3 regions of the Shewanella woodyi ATCC 51908 genome follow, and region 2 is predicted to be linked to each of the others. Evidence: predicted binding sites of a transcription regulator. Region 2 holds the regulator's gene; each other region holds the start of a gene.
The links. The regulator MetJ, encoded in region 2, represses methionine synthesis genes. The targets are predictions, from matches to a motif close to TAGACGTCTAGACGTCTA.

Region 1 (4,890 bases), 300 kb from region 2:
CGCAGGGTTTTGTCAGCTCTTGAGCTAAGTGCTCCATCAGAAGGCGTCTATTTGCTACTCCAGTTAAGGCATCATGATATGCCATAAAAGTGATCTTATTTTCGGCTACAATCCGTTCAGTGATATCTGTGATTATGCCTGCAAAACCAGCAAACTGACCCGTTTCATCTTTGACCGCCCTGCAGGAGAGCTCAAATATTCGTTTATCATTATCGGCAGTATTAAAGGTTATCTCTTCACTCATCTCGGTTAACTGCTTGGTGAGAAGTGCTTGAAACCCCGCGGTGCATTTTTGAGTGTCTTGAGAGGAGAGGTTTTCAGCAAAATATTTGCCTAAGGAGTTTTCTATGGAGTAACCAGACATACCATGCCATGCCTGATTGAGAAATGTCCACTTGAGTGCTAAGTCGAGATGAAAGACTACATCACGTAGATGTCCCACTAAATCTTCGTAGCGTTTCTCTGATGCTTGCAGATGCTCAATCAACCTGTTTTGTGCCTGCGATAGGAGTTCGCTTGAGCTGGGTCCTTTCAAACCATCAGGCATCTATAGTCCTAAGGATTTTTCAATATCTTTTGATGACATCACGTTAGCGTAAAGAGGCATGATTTCATTGAGGTAGTACTCCTGCTCGAAGGTGGTTCTTGCCACCGTACAGTCGGATATTATGGTAACGCGATAGCCAAGGTCAGCTGCTTCTCGACCCGCAGTATCAATGCACAGAGAGGTGACAGCACCTGCGATAATGACATCTGTTATCTTATTCTCCTGCAACACCTTATGTAGCTCAGTATTGGAGAAACAGCTTAATCCCCGTTTACCCGGTAAGGTGATTATATCGGCTGACATAGACTCTACTTCGTCAATTGTTGCAGCACCTACGGTATTGGATCTGAATGCACCGTTATCTTTGATTATTTTTAAGATACCTATGGGATCGTTGAGTTCGGAATAATCGGGAGTGAATATGATAGGCGTGGCGGCGATGACGGCATCAGTCGGAAGTAAAGTTTTAATTAACTTCAGTGAATTAGATAATATTGTGCCGACTTGATCTGAGTTTTCCAGAGCACTGTGAAGAATACCGTCTTTGGCAAAATAGTCATTTTGATAGCCGATTAAGAGTAGAGCTGTATTTTGAATATTCATGACAATTCCCGCTATTTAACTGAACTTAAGTTTTGTTCATCTGCTTTGCTATTAAACATTACGGTTTACAGGGTCTTTATTAGTATAGTTAACTCTGATTTTTTATTGTTAAAAGGAGGGGCCTAGTAGCACTGTGTTACTTACTTTCGTTAGCAAATAATTAATAACTGAGTAAATATCTGGTTTGGTATGTGATTATAGTTCAGATTGTGGCTTTTTCATTTTTTTGTGCTTTTATTTTGATGTTTTGTGATTTTTTTATCTGGCTTTATGTCTTTTCTGTGAAAGCAATTAGGCAATTGGATTATCGTAATCGACATGGTGATAGGTATAAAAAAACCGCCAGAAGGCGGTTTTTTGTGGGCTAAAGCGTAAGGCTTTAAGCGGCGAAGATTAAAGACCAGCGTCTGCGCGCAGAGCTTCAACTTTGTCAGTCGCTTCCCATGGGAACTCTTCACGACCAAAGTGACCGTAAGCCGCTGTGGACTTGTAGATTGGGCGAGCTAGGTTCAACATCTCTGTTAAGCCATATGGGCGTAGATCGAAGTGGCGACGTACCAGATCAATCAGTAATTCTTCAGCAACTTTAGCAGTACCAAATGTTTCGATACTGATTGACGTTGGCTCCGCCACACCAATCGCGTAAGAGACTTGAAGCTCACAGCGATCAGCTAGACCTGCTGCAACTATGTTCTTAGCCACGTAACGTGCTGCGTATGCCGCACTACGGTCAACTTTTGATGGATCTTTACCAGAGAAAGCACCACCACCGTGACGTGCCATACCGCCGTATGTGTCAACGATGATCTTACGACCCGTTAGACCACAGTCACCTACTGGACCACCGATAACGAAACGGCCAGTTGGGTTGATGAAGTATTTAGTCTCTTTAGATAACCACTTAGCCGGTAATACTGGCTTGATGATTGACTCCATTACACCTTCAATAAGGTCTGCTTGAGTCACATCTTCACTGTGCTGTGTAGAGAGAACAACCGCGTCGATACCGGCAATACTGCCATCACTGTTATAAGCAAAAGTCACCTGACTCTTTGCATCTGGACGTAACCAAGGAAGTGTCTTGTCTTTACGTACTTCAGATTGACGCTTAACCAGCATGTGCGAGTAAGTGATAGGTGCAGGCATGAATACATCGGTTTCATTGTTGGCGTAACCAAACATTAGACCTTGGTCACCAGCGCCTTGCTCTTTAGGATCTGCGCGATCAACACCTTGGTTGATATCAGGAGATTGCTTACCAATAACGTTTAGTATGGCGCAAGAGTCTGCATCAAAGCCCATATCTGAGTGTGTGTAACCAATTTCGCGAACTGTATTACGGGTGATCTCTTCGATATCAACCCAAGCAGATGTTGTGACTTCACCACCTACCATGACCATGCCGGTCTTAACGTAAGTTTCACACGCAACACGAGCTTTTGGATCTTGCTCAAGTATTGCGTCTAATACCGCATCAGAAATCTGATCGGCTATTTTATCTGGATGACCTTCTGATACTGACTCAGAGGTGAACAAGTGCTTTGCCATGGTGGGAAATCTCGTCGTTGAACTATTTGAATGCATACCCAAGCTCTCAAGCCACATACATCGGGGGCGAACAGATCATCTGCTTAGAATAGAACTCAGCATCATGAAGCCGCTTGGGTATAGAAGTATTTACATCTAGACGGCTATAATAATCCATTATTGCCCTCTTATCACCCCCGATGATGAATTATTCCTCGAAATTGTGACATTAAGTCTATTCCCCTATCCGACCTGCTGTTACTTTATCTTTTATTATTATGTGGTTATATATTTTTGTTTTGCTTTCTATCTTTGGAAAAAATTTTGTTGTTAAGTGTAAATGTCGATTGATGGGCCATGAGTTGTTGGCGGCTATTTTGCTGATGAGGCAGTAAAATGCCCATTAGGGCAATAAACATTTGCGTCAAGGTGCTATGTAGGTGAAAATATGGCTCCCAAATTTGCCGTAGAGCATCGATGGTTAAATAAGTGCTGATCGATATAGTGCTCGTTGCTCTAGACCTCAAAAAATCAAGCAGGAGAGAGCATGTCATCTCGTAAAGAACTCGCAAACGCTATCCGTGCGTTAACCATGGATGCCGTTCAAAAAGCCAATTCAGGTCACCCAGGTGCACCAATGGGGATGGCTGACATCGCTGAAGTGCTTTGGAATGATTTCCTTAAGCATAACCCGAATAACCCTGAGTGGGTTGATCGTGACCGTTTTATCCTATCAAACGGCCATGGCTCTATGCTTATCTACTCTTTGCTTCATTTGACTGGCTATGCACTGCCTATCGAAGAGCTTAAAAACTTCCGTCAACTGCACTCAAAAACACCGGGTCACCCTGAATATGGTTACACGCCAGGTGTTGAAACTACGACAGGTCCATTAGGCGCTGGTATCAGTAATGCTGTGGGTATGGCGATTGCTGAAAAGACATTGGCTGCTCAGTTTAACCAGCCTGGCCACGATATCGTTGACCACTTCACATACTGCTTCCTAGGCGATGGTTGTTTGATGGAAGGTATCTCTCATGAAGCATGTTCACTAGCAGGGACCTTAGGTCTTGGTAAGCTAGTGGCGTTCTGGGATGACAACGGTATCTCTATCGATGGCCATGTAGAAGGTTGGTTCACCGACGATACACCTAAGCGTTTCGAATCATACGGCTGGCATGTAATTGCTAACGTTGATGGCCATGATAGCGATGCTATCCGTGCTGCTATCGAAGAAGCTAAGTCTGTGACAGACAAGCCAACAATGATCTGCTGCAAAACCACTATCGGTTTTGGTTCACCAAACAAGTCTGGCAGCCATGATTGTCACGGCGCACCATTAGGTGATGCTGAGATTGCTGCTGCACGTGAATTCCTTGGTTGGAACCACGATGCATTCGAGATCCCAGAAAACGTATACGCAGGTTGGGACGCTAAAGAAGCGGGCCAAGCGAATGAGTCAAACTGGAACGATAAGTTCGCGGCATATGAAGCGGCTTTCCCTGAGCTAGCAGCTGAATATAAGCGTCGTGTGATCACGGGCGAACTACCAGCTGACTTTGAAGAGAAGGCACAGGCTTTCATTCAAGAGTCTCAAGATAAAGCGGAAGGCATTGCTAGCCGTAAAGCATCACAAAATGCGATTGGTGCATTTGGTGCAATTCTACCTGAAATGCTAGGTGGCTCAGCAGACCTTGCTGGTTCTAACCTAACGCTTTGGTCTGGCTCTAAAGGTATTCAAGACGATCCTGCTGGTAACTACATCTACTACGGTGTACGTGAATTCGGCATGAGCGGTATCATGAACGGTGCATCACTTCACGGTGGTTTCATCAATTATGGTGCAACGTTCATGATGTTTATGGAGTACGCACGTAACGCAGTACGTATGTCTGCATTGATGGGTATCCAAAATATCTTCGTTTACACCCATGATTCAATCGGTCAAGGTGAAGATGGTCCAACTCACCAGCCAGTAGAGCAGCTTGCTAACCTACGTATGACACCAAACATGACTGTATGGCGTCCATGTGATGCGGCGGAAACTGCTGTATCTTGGAAGAGTGCAATCGAGCGCCGTACTGCGCCAACTTCGCTTATCTTTAGCCGTCAAGGTTTGAAAGCACAAGCGCGCACCGCTGAGCAGTTAGCAAATGTGGCTAAAGGTGGTTATGTACTGAGTGATTGCGCTGGTACGCCAGAGCTAATCCTTA
Region 2 (4,890 bases):
GCTCGCTCATGATCTGAAGCTGACGGTGATCTGTGAAGGGATAGAAACCGATGAACAGTATAAGATGGTCAGTGATTGGCAAGCAGATATGATCCAAGGCTATCTAATCAGTAGACCAAAGCTTTGGAGTGAATTTTACTGAAACTAAAATTTTCCCCCTCTATTTCAAACTCCCTTCTTAATCAAATTACCTAGTTATCCACAAACCTATATCTTTTTGTTCTATTTACTTCTTTGCTAATTGAAACTTTAAAATTAATAGATATCAATTGGTTATTTTTAGCCAAAAGAGAGTGCAAAACCTTTGTTAGAGATTGAGATATTTATTTGTTATTTCTGTTTGTTTTTTGAGCGCTCATCACACACAATTCCGATTGTTGAACTATCTTTAAATTCCACTGTTTTTTGTCTTTGGTTCCCATTGAATCACGCTTAATTTCCAAGGCACAACTTCAGTGAATAATGATAAGTAAAGATAAGGGATGAATGGATGAAAAAGCTAAAATATGCAGTGTACTTCGCTTTGTTATTACCTTTCACCACCATGGCTGGTCAGCAATATTATGAGGCCCGTAGTGACGCTATGGGAGGCACGGGTGTGGCGTCATCTAACCGCGAGGGTGCAGCCTTTATTAATCCAGCTCTTCTAGCACTGCAAACGCCACAGTTTAATGATTTCTCCCTACTTTTACCGGTACTTGGCGCCGATGGTGCAGATAAAGATCAGATGATTGATAAGTTTGATGCGTTAGAGGAGTCCTATGATGGATTAGAGGCTGCGATTAACGCTTCGAATGCCGCTGCTATCGATCGATTTCGCACAGATCTGATTAACGATCTAGAGTCGCTAAAAGATAACACTGCTTATGTCAGTGCTGGCGTTGGTTTTTCGCTGGTGATCCCTAACGATAAGATGCCAATGGCGGTCTTCTATAAAAGTTATATCGATGCCATTGGTGTTACTGCCATTGAACAATCAGATATCGATGCTCTAACTGTGATAGATCCTAATAATCCTCCAGAAGTGTCTGATCTTGATTCTCAAGGGGCTGTTGTTGCGGGGGCCGTTTCGGATTTAGGTGTGGCAATTAGTTTTCCACTCTCAATCGTTAATATGCCGATATCGGTTGGGGTATCCCCTAAGTTTCAGCGCATCGATACCTATAACTATGTGGTAAGCGCAAATAACTTCGAGTCCAGTGATTTTAATGACTCCAAATATCGTAACGATGAGTCCACGTTCAATCTGGATATTGGGGTGGCGATGCAGCCCATTGAGGGGCTGGTTGTCGGCTTATCTGGGCGTAACTTAATCAGTCAAGATGTGGATACGGTTGAGGCTCAAGGACGTAAGTTTACCTATCAGGTTGAGCCCCTATTTACCGCTGGAATCGCCTATGACTGGGAGAGTCTGACATTAACATCTGATATCGATTTAAATACCCATAAACGTTTCGATGAGATAGAGGGAACTCAGTATTGGCGATTAGGTGGTGAAGTGAGGGCTCTGGACTGGTTAGCGCTGCGCATGGGCTATCGACACGATATGAAGGACAATACTTCCAATATCTACTCATTAGGCACTGGCTTCTCTATTGGGCAGACATTTTACTTAGATTTTACCGGTATGATGGGTAGCGATGATGCTATTGGTGGTGTGCTGCAAACCTCATATCATTTTTAGCGGCTAAGAAGGGCGTTTGCAGGGCCATTTAGAGATAGCTTAGTTGCGAGAGTGAACGAGTTTCCTTTGAGTGTGCCAACAAGTTGGCTGCGAGTACAAGCAATACGTCGTAGGTTTGTGTCACTTCTCTTTCTCGAAGAGCGAAGGTCACTCTTGAAGTATCGCTGATACGCACTAGCAGTGACAAAGTCACGCTCTCGGAGCATCTCGTTTTTACAGCTCAATTAACGATTTTATCGTCAACACTAATGCGCTGATAGAGCAAAGTACCAAGGTCATGCTGCGTGTTTTATTTTTATCTACTCTCCCGACCAACCTGCCAGCCACTAAGTAGCCTAATATCACCGAAGGAAGCAGTAGCAGTGATAACCAAAGCTGTTTTAACTCTAGTAATCCTGTCACGGCTAAGATGGCTAAGGCTATGGTGGAGCTGAAGATAAAGAAAGCTGAGAGCGCTGCTCTGAATTGGTTGGCATCTTTACCTGAGAGTAAGATGGCTAATGGTGGGCCACCAATGGCCGCTATATTACCAAATACACCAGATATGACCCCTGCTGCAAATAGATTCTTGCGATTCACGACTAAATTAAACTTCATTAGGCTTAAGATCACGGCTGCGGCTACGATCCCAGCGATGGCGAGTCCCAGTATCGGTTGAGGAGCAAATATGAGTAAAGCAGCACCTAAAAAGCCACCAGGAATACGACCAAGTAGTGCGTATTGCAGGCCGTTAAACTCCAAAGCACCACGTTCTCTAAAGAGGGTCAGTAACGAGATAGTAAACCCCATGATGATCACGGGAGCTGGAACGAGATCAGGGTCAACAATGTAGAGCAGTGGCGAGGCCACAACAGCAAGACCAAAGCCAATTAAGCTTTGAGTCAGTGCACCAAAGAAGATGATGATAGATGCCAGTAGCAAGGTGGTAGGTGCGATTAACTCAAACACATTGAATGTCCATTAGCCGAGCACAATATTGAAAATTAATATAAAAAGAACAAAGTAAAACAAACAGGGACCGCATTGCGGTCCCTGAGGTGAGTATATATTTATAAAAGCTTACTCGACATCTTCCCACTCAATCCCCATCTCATCCATTAAGCGTTTTACTTCCGCTGGGATGCTGTCAGGCTTATCTTTTGAAAGATCTTCATCGTTAGGCAGTGGCTGGCCAGTGTAAGCATGCAAAAAAGCTTCACATAGCAGCTCACTATTGGTGGCGTGACGAAGGTTGTTGACCTGACGACGTGTGCGTTCATCAGTCAGTACCTTAAGTACTTTCAAAGGAATGGAAACAGTAATTTTCTTTACCTGTTCATTCTTTTTGCCGTGTTCAGCATAGGGGCTGATGTAATCGCCATTCCACTCAGTCATTGACTCACCTGTAAATTCAAAATTCGGGGCAGATTTTAACCCTTTAATTTGTACAGTCAAATTATTGCCTCTTATTTCCATTAAATGCAAATAGATTTCCATATGTTCGGACGTCTAAACGTCTAATTGGTTGACGAAGAGGTAACTCTTAGGTACATTTAGACGTCCAGACATCTCTTTGTTCTAATCGATATGAAGTATGATGTGCAGTAGTCAGTATTAGGAGCAGTAGATGACCGAACGTAAGTTAGCCACGATTGCCGTGCGTCAGGGGATTGAGTCCGATACCCAACATGGTGCCGTAGTACCGCCGATCTATCTTTCCACTAATTACTCCTTCGATGGGCATAAAAACCCAAGAGATTTTGATTACAGTCGCTCAGGTAATCCAACTCGCTCAATTCTTGGCGATGCCATTGCAGGCCTTGAGAAAGGAGCCACTGGCGTCGTAACCTGTACGGGAATGGCAGCCATCACTTTGGTCACTAGCTTGTTAGGTCCAGACGATCTGCTTGTAGTACCTCACGATTGTTATGGTGGTAGCTACAGATTATTCACTAATTTGGCTAAAAAGGGTCAATTTAAGCTGGCGGTGGTTGATCAAACTGACAGTCAGGCTTTAAGTGAGGCGATAGCACTAAAACCTAAGATGGTTTGGCTTGAGACGCCATCGAATCCACTGTTAAGGGTGGTTGATATCGAGGCGATTGCGCAAGCAAGTCACGAGGTTGAAGCACTTGTGGTCGTCGATAACACTTTCCTCTCTCCCATTTTACAGCAGCCACTTCTTCTAGGGGCTGATATCGTGATCCACTCAACGACTAAATATATTAATGGCCATAGTGATGTTGTAGGTGGCGCTGTAGTGGCGAAAGATCCAGAACTTGGTGAGTTGCTGCATTGGTGGTCAAACACCTTAGGGCTGACAGGTTCGGCGTTTGACAGCTATCTGGCTCTACGTGGTCTTCGAACCTTGCCTATCCGTATTAAAGAGCATCAAGCTAATGCTGAGCGAGTGCTAGAGGTGCTGACAAACAGTAGCGCCGTCGACAAGGTGTATTATCCTGGGCTTAAAGATCATCCCGGTCACGAGATTGCCGCTAAGCAGCAAAAAGGCTTTGGCGCTATGCTCAGTTTCGAGTTAAAAGGCGGAGAGGCCGAGTTAGTTGCCTTTTTAGCGCAACTTTCTGTGTTTTCTGTCGCAGAAAGTTTAGGTGGGGTAGAGAGTTTAGTCGCGGTTCCTGCGACAATGACCCATAGAGCGATGGAGCCAGAGGCACGAGCCGAGGCAGGGGTTAAAGAGACCCTTATTCGCCTCTCTGTCGGTATTGAAGATGCTGATGATTTAGTTGCAGATATTCAAGCTGGGCTTACTGCTGCATCTGCAGCCAGCTGTTAATTGGTTTAGTAGGAGTTAGAGATGGCGCGTGGTCATTTACATAAATTTGGTGGTTCTAGTCTGGCTGATGCTGATTGTTACCGCCGCGTGGCTCATATCCTTCTCACTCACGGCAATAGCGATGATTTAGTCGTTGTCTCTGCCGCAGGTAAGAGCACCAATTTTCTTTATAAGCTACTGGCGTTAAAAGATTCGTCTCAGCTGTGGCAAGAGGAGCTACAGGTGCTGATCAGTTTTCAACAGAACCTGATTGAGCAGTTGCTCTCTAATGAGCAGGCAAGGAGCTTGCGCGAACGTTTATCTATCGATAAGTACCAGCTGATAAGCTTGTTCTCTCTCGACTCCCTTAATGAGTACAAGCGTAGCGAAGTGGTGAGCTTCGGTGAGCGTTGGTCAGCACGTTTATTAGCTGCACTTTTACGAGAGTCTGGTG
Region 3 (4,890 bases), 2.1 Mb from region 2:
ATCAGAATAAAGAGGTGATCGCTCAGCGAATGTTTAGCGCTTTTGAGGCAAGGCAACGAGTGAAGAACATAGTTGCTCTACGTTTAAGCTCGTTAACGCAGCATCGGATGCGCTAAGGCTCGCCTGTTAGGAGTATTTTTGGCTGCCTACTTCTGCGTTGAATGAACTCACAAGGGAATAACCATTCCATCGTCCATTCGCCTTGAATTAGTTTGCCCAAAAGTACTCTGAGTAGATCACTTTCTTATCCTGGTTGGTATAAGTCCGCTAATTTTTATTAACGTGCGCGACAATTGTCACAGAGTTTTGTGACAAAAAAAAGATGAACCAGTCACATTTTGAGCAGTAAGCATTTGTTATAAAAAGAAAAAACAAGCAGCATTAATCAGCTGTAAGAACAGGTCAAACCAGAAATATTTTAAGCCTTAAAGAATCATCAACTTAAGCCAGAACACCAACTTACAGAGGCTGGAGAATAAACCATCAAATAAGGGATAGCTTAATTTATAAAAACTGAATTTGATTGTTTTATATTTATATAAGAGGAAGTATTGGAGATAAGGTATTAGAGCGAAACTAGATAATAAAAAACGGCGTTATCGCCGTTTATTATTTTAAAACTTTAAGAACACAGTGCCAGATGATCGCCGTAGGTCTGTGCCCACCTAAGCAGTTCAACACGATTACGAGAGTGTGTCTTTCTGAAAATCGAGGAGATATGTGCTTTAACCGTATGTTCGCTGATACATAAATTATCAGCAATCTCCCTATTTCTAGCGCCACTTGAAACCAATTGAATGATGGTTCGCTCCCGCTTAGTCAATACCTGCAGTATCTCTTCGGCATCTTGGGAGTAGTCATCACTGGTCTCTAAACGATCAACCAGTTGACGGAACATCTTGCTAATCAAGGTACGATCGTACCAAAGCTCATCCGCCACCATCTTTCTTAAGCCAGTCAACATCAGATCCATACGCTGATCTGAATAGAGCAACCCACGGATCCCCAGCAGCAATGCAGAGGCTGGGTCGAGTTTTTTTCTATCGACTTGGTAGAGGGCAACAGGCACGTGGGAAACAAGACGAATCGCCAACAGAGGGATCCCTCTATTGTCTAGGGCTGCGCCCTCCTGACCCACGAGGTAGAAACTATTACGATCGCTGAGTGGTTCAAGCTCAGAAACCTGCTTAACAATCCGTGTCTTCAATCCGATAGACTCAGCTAAAATTGCTAAGTTACATGGTGTCGATACCTGATGAAGAAAGACCAACTCATCTACTTTACTCATCCACTTTCCTCCCTGAAAAGCTAATCCCTAGATAACGCATAAACCGTCTCATTCACTGAACCTACAACTAACAGACTCCTACCCATGATGGCTCGTTTTAAGCGATTTGAATAGTATTACTTGTAACCTCAAGTGAAAAACTTATTAAATCAAGGTTAAATAGAGCGTAAAAAACTGCCAACTCACGCCATAAACACTTACAAAGCATATAAATCATAAAGTTAGCTATAAGAAGTCTATTTTATATACTATATAAACCTAAGCAAGCTAGGCGACTAATCATTCAGTGCCGCAAGCTGTTTATTATGGGTCTTAACAAGTACCAACAGCGCCACTATAGCGCCCAATAACGCCATGCCCATATCCGATTGAGTATCCCAAATATAACCTTGGGTGCCTAAAAACGCCTCGGCATCTTCGCCAGTTAACAGGGCAACCCACCACTCAATCAGTTCATAAAATGCCGACAGAGCCAGCGCAAAACAGACACAGATAAAGCTGCACCAAACACCAGGCTTCACCACCTGATTGCGAATAAATACCTCTCTGGCGATCAAAGCTGGAATAAAGCCTTGGGCAAAATGCCCCACCTTATCGTAATTATTTCTGTCACTGCCTAAGGCATCGGCTATCCAATCAAATAGCGGCACTTCTGCATAGGTATAGTGGCCTCCCACCATTAAAATAACACAGTGAATAAGGATCAACACATAGAGCATAGGTGTCAGAGGGAAGCGTTTTCGGGTAAAGAACATCACAGGCAAAGCGATCAAAGCTGGGGCCACTTCTAAAAACCAGGTAAATTGATCTTTAGGGTTAATACCTGACCAAATCAGGACTAATAGGAAAATAGTCAGCCAAATATGCTGTTTATTCAAAATTGGAACCTCTTATATGTATTATCTCTATTGTTCTAGGGAAAGAATAATAACTTTAGCCATCTAGCCCTCCACACTGAACAAAAAAAGTGCTAATTTGGTGCCGGACAACAGACAGTCTATAAAAATAACCATAATACCAATAATTGAAGAGGGTACCTAAATCATGGCGAAACATTCGCTGGACAAGGATAAGATCAAGATCCTGCTTTTGGAAGGCGTCCACCAATCAGCGGTAGATGTATTCAAGCGTGCTGGTTACAGCAACATCGAATACCACAAGGCATCTCTTGGAGAAGAGGCACTCAAGGCATCGATAAAGGATGCGCATTTTGTTGGCCTAAGATCACGGACTCAATTGACTGAAGCGGTATTAAGTCAGGCGGAGAAACTGGTCGGAATTGGTTGTTTCTGTATCGGTACTAATCAGGTCGATCTCAACTATGCTGAGAAACTCGGTGTGCCTGTATTCAACGCGCCCTTCTCTAACACACGCAGTGTGGCAGAGCTGGTACTTGGCGAGATCATCATGCTATTTCGTGGTATTCCTCAGCGTAATGCCATGGCTCATCGTGGTGGTTGGCTTAAGAGTGCAACCGGTAGCTATGAAGCCCGTGGCAAAACACTCGGTGTGATAGGTTATGGCCATATTGGTACTCAGTTAGGGATCCTAGCCGAGACCTTAGGTATGCGTGTCGTTTTCTTCGATATCGAAGATAAGCTACCACTGGGCAATGCCCAGCAGATCCACTCGATGCAGGAGCTGATGTCTCTTGCCGATGTGGTCAGTCTGCATGTTCCTGAGACCCCACAAACCAAAGAGATGATCGGTGAAGCAGAGCTGGCTTGTATGAAAAAAGGCAGCATCTTAATTAACGCCTCTCGCGGTACTGTGGTCGACATTGACGCTCTAGCATCAACGCTTAAAGCTGAAAAGATAGCTGGTGCAGCCATCGACGTTTTCCCTGTAGAGCCTAAGTCTAACGATGATGAGTTTATTAGCCCGCTACGTGGTCTAGACAACGTAATCTTAACCCCACATGTGGGCGGCAGCACTCAGGAAGCACAGGAGAACATAGGTATCGAGGTTGCTGGCAAGTTGGCCAAGTACTCTGATAATGGATCAACCATGACCGCAGTGAACTTCCCTGAGGTATCGTTGGCCCAGCATAAAGATGCTTCACGTCTGCTGCATATTCACCACAACCGCCCTGGCGTGTTGATCAAGATTAACCAAGCGTTTGCCGAGAAAGGGATCAATATCGCGGCCCAGTATCTGCAAACAACGGCTGAAATTGGTTACGTTGTGATGGAAGTGGATTCAGACCAAGCCGATGAAGCACTCGAGCAGATGAAGGCCATTGAAGGCACTATTCGTACTCGTCTACTTCACTAAGCTTATACAAAGAACACAGCGGTAAACTAAAAATATCGGGCGTACAATGTAAAAATTGTGCGCCCGATTTATATCCGTCGCCCCTATTTGGCGTTACAATCCTACTCACATAAGCCCCTTTTTTGGATAACAATATGACCCAGTCTGTTTCTCAGCTCGCTTGGAATCCGAGTGAATCCGCTCAACTTATCTTTGCTAACCTGTCTCATATGGGATTGATGAGTGTGACTGGCGAGCAAGGCCGTAGCTTCATTCACGGGCAGGTCACCACAGATATCAGCTCACTTGAGAGCAACCAATGGAGATGGGGTGCTCACTGCGATCCTAAAGGAAAGATGCTGGCCAGTTTCAGAACCTTCTCGGTTGCAGATGCCCTCTTTATGATGATGCCAAAAGATACCTTGGCGGCAGATCTACCACAACTGGCTAAATACGCCGTGTTCAGCAAGGCTGACCTTGTTGATGTATCTGCAGACTGGACCATCTTAGGCGTAGCTGGAGAGCAGGCACAGGAGTGGGTAAATAACTACTTTGGTGAGATCACCCAAGAGTTAACTGAGATCCCAGGCGGTGTACTGCTTAAAGATGGCGAACGCTTTATTATCATTATAGAGAATGCCCCTTCTGAGCCACTATTAAGCTCAATCAATACGCCAATCCAAGAAAGTAGTGCATGGCAAGCATTGGAGATCCAAGCTGGCCTGCCTAACCTAGGCGTCTCACATCAAGGTCAATTTGTGCCGCAGATGTGTAATGTACAAGCAATTAACGGTATCAGCTTCAAAAAAGGTTGCTACATGGGCCAAGAGACCATCGCACGCATGAAATACCGTGGCGGCAATAAGCGCGCCCTCTATATTCTCTCAGGCACCAGCTCACAAACCTTAGCGCTAGACAGCCGATTGGAGCTTGCCATCGAAGATGGCTTTAAAAAGGTCGGTACCATTATCGAGCTAGTGCAATCAGGCGATCAGGTACTGCTTAGTGCTGTCCTACCTAATGACACGGAAAACAGCGCCAAGTTAAGAGTTGCCGACGATGAGACCTCAAGCCTAACTATTCAGCCACTGCCCTACTCACTAGAAGATGAAGCTTAGGTTATAAACTGCGAGTTGCGAGTTGCGAGTTGCGAGTTAAGTATCGTTTCAAAAATAAAGGCGCCTAGAGCGCCTTTTTTATCGGCTTAAAACAACTCAGCAGAAACATCTACTAACTAGTTAAACACTTTAGTTTCATTGACATTCATTGAGTTTGATGGCATCAAAAGACCACTTAAAAAAGTTAGCAAAAAAGATAGAGCGACATCACCCAGGAATAAAAATAATGAA

Region 1: metK (methionine adenosyltransferase) is a predicted target of MetJ. The motif match lies at 2,827-2,844, and genes of this name have one in related genera.
Region 3: serA (phosphoglycerate dehydrogenase) is a predicted target of MetJ. The motif match lies at 2,223-2,240, and genes of this name have one in related genera.

The regions. Positions count from the first base shown of each region.
Region 1 covers NC_010506.1:1,165,506-1,170,395, forward strand. The annotation lists gene SWOO_RS04455 (sensor domain-containing protein) at 1-547, opposite strand, end outside; gene SWOO_RS04460 (cysteine hydrolase family protein) at 548-1,150, opposite strand; gene metK (methionine adenosyltransferase) at 1,544-2,698, opposite strand; gene tkt (transketolase) at 3,225-4,890, shown strand, end outside.
Region 2 covers NC_010506.1:864,029-868,918, forward strand. The annotation lists gene SWOO_RS03185 (putative bifunctional diguanylate cyclase/phosphodiesterase) at 1-142, shown strand, start outside; gene SWOO_RS03190 (conjugal transfer protein TraF) at 491-1,684, shown strand; gene SWOO_RS03195 (sulfite exporter TauE/SafE family protein) at 1,898-2,632, opposite strand; gene metJ (met regulon transcriptional regulator MetJ) at 2,744-3,058, opposite strand; gene metB (cystathionine gamma-synthase) at 3,291-4,457, shown strand; gene SWOO_RS03210 (bifunctional aspartate kinase/homoserine dehydrogenase II) at 4,479-4,890, shown strand, end outside.
Region 3 covers NC_010506.1:4,738,558-4,743,447, forward strand. The annotation lists gene SWOO_RS19965 (helix-turn-helix transcriptional regulator) at 623-1,288, opposite strand; gene SWOO_RS19970 (DUF2238 domain-containing protein) at 1,564-2,166, opposite strand; gene serA (phosphoglycerate dehydrogenase) at 2,333-3,562, shown strand; gene ygfZ (tRNA-modifying protein YgfZ) at 3,697-4,659, shown strand; gene SWOO_RS19985 (S41 family peptidase) at 4,886-4,890, shown strand, end outside.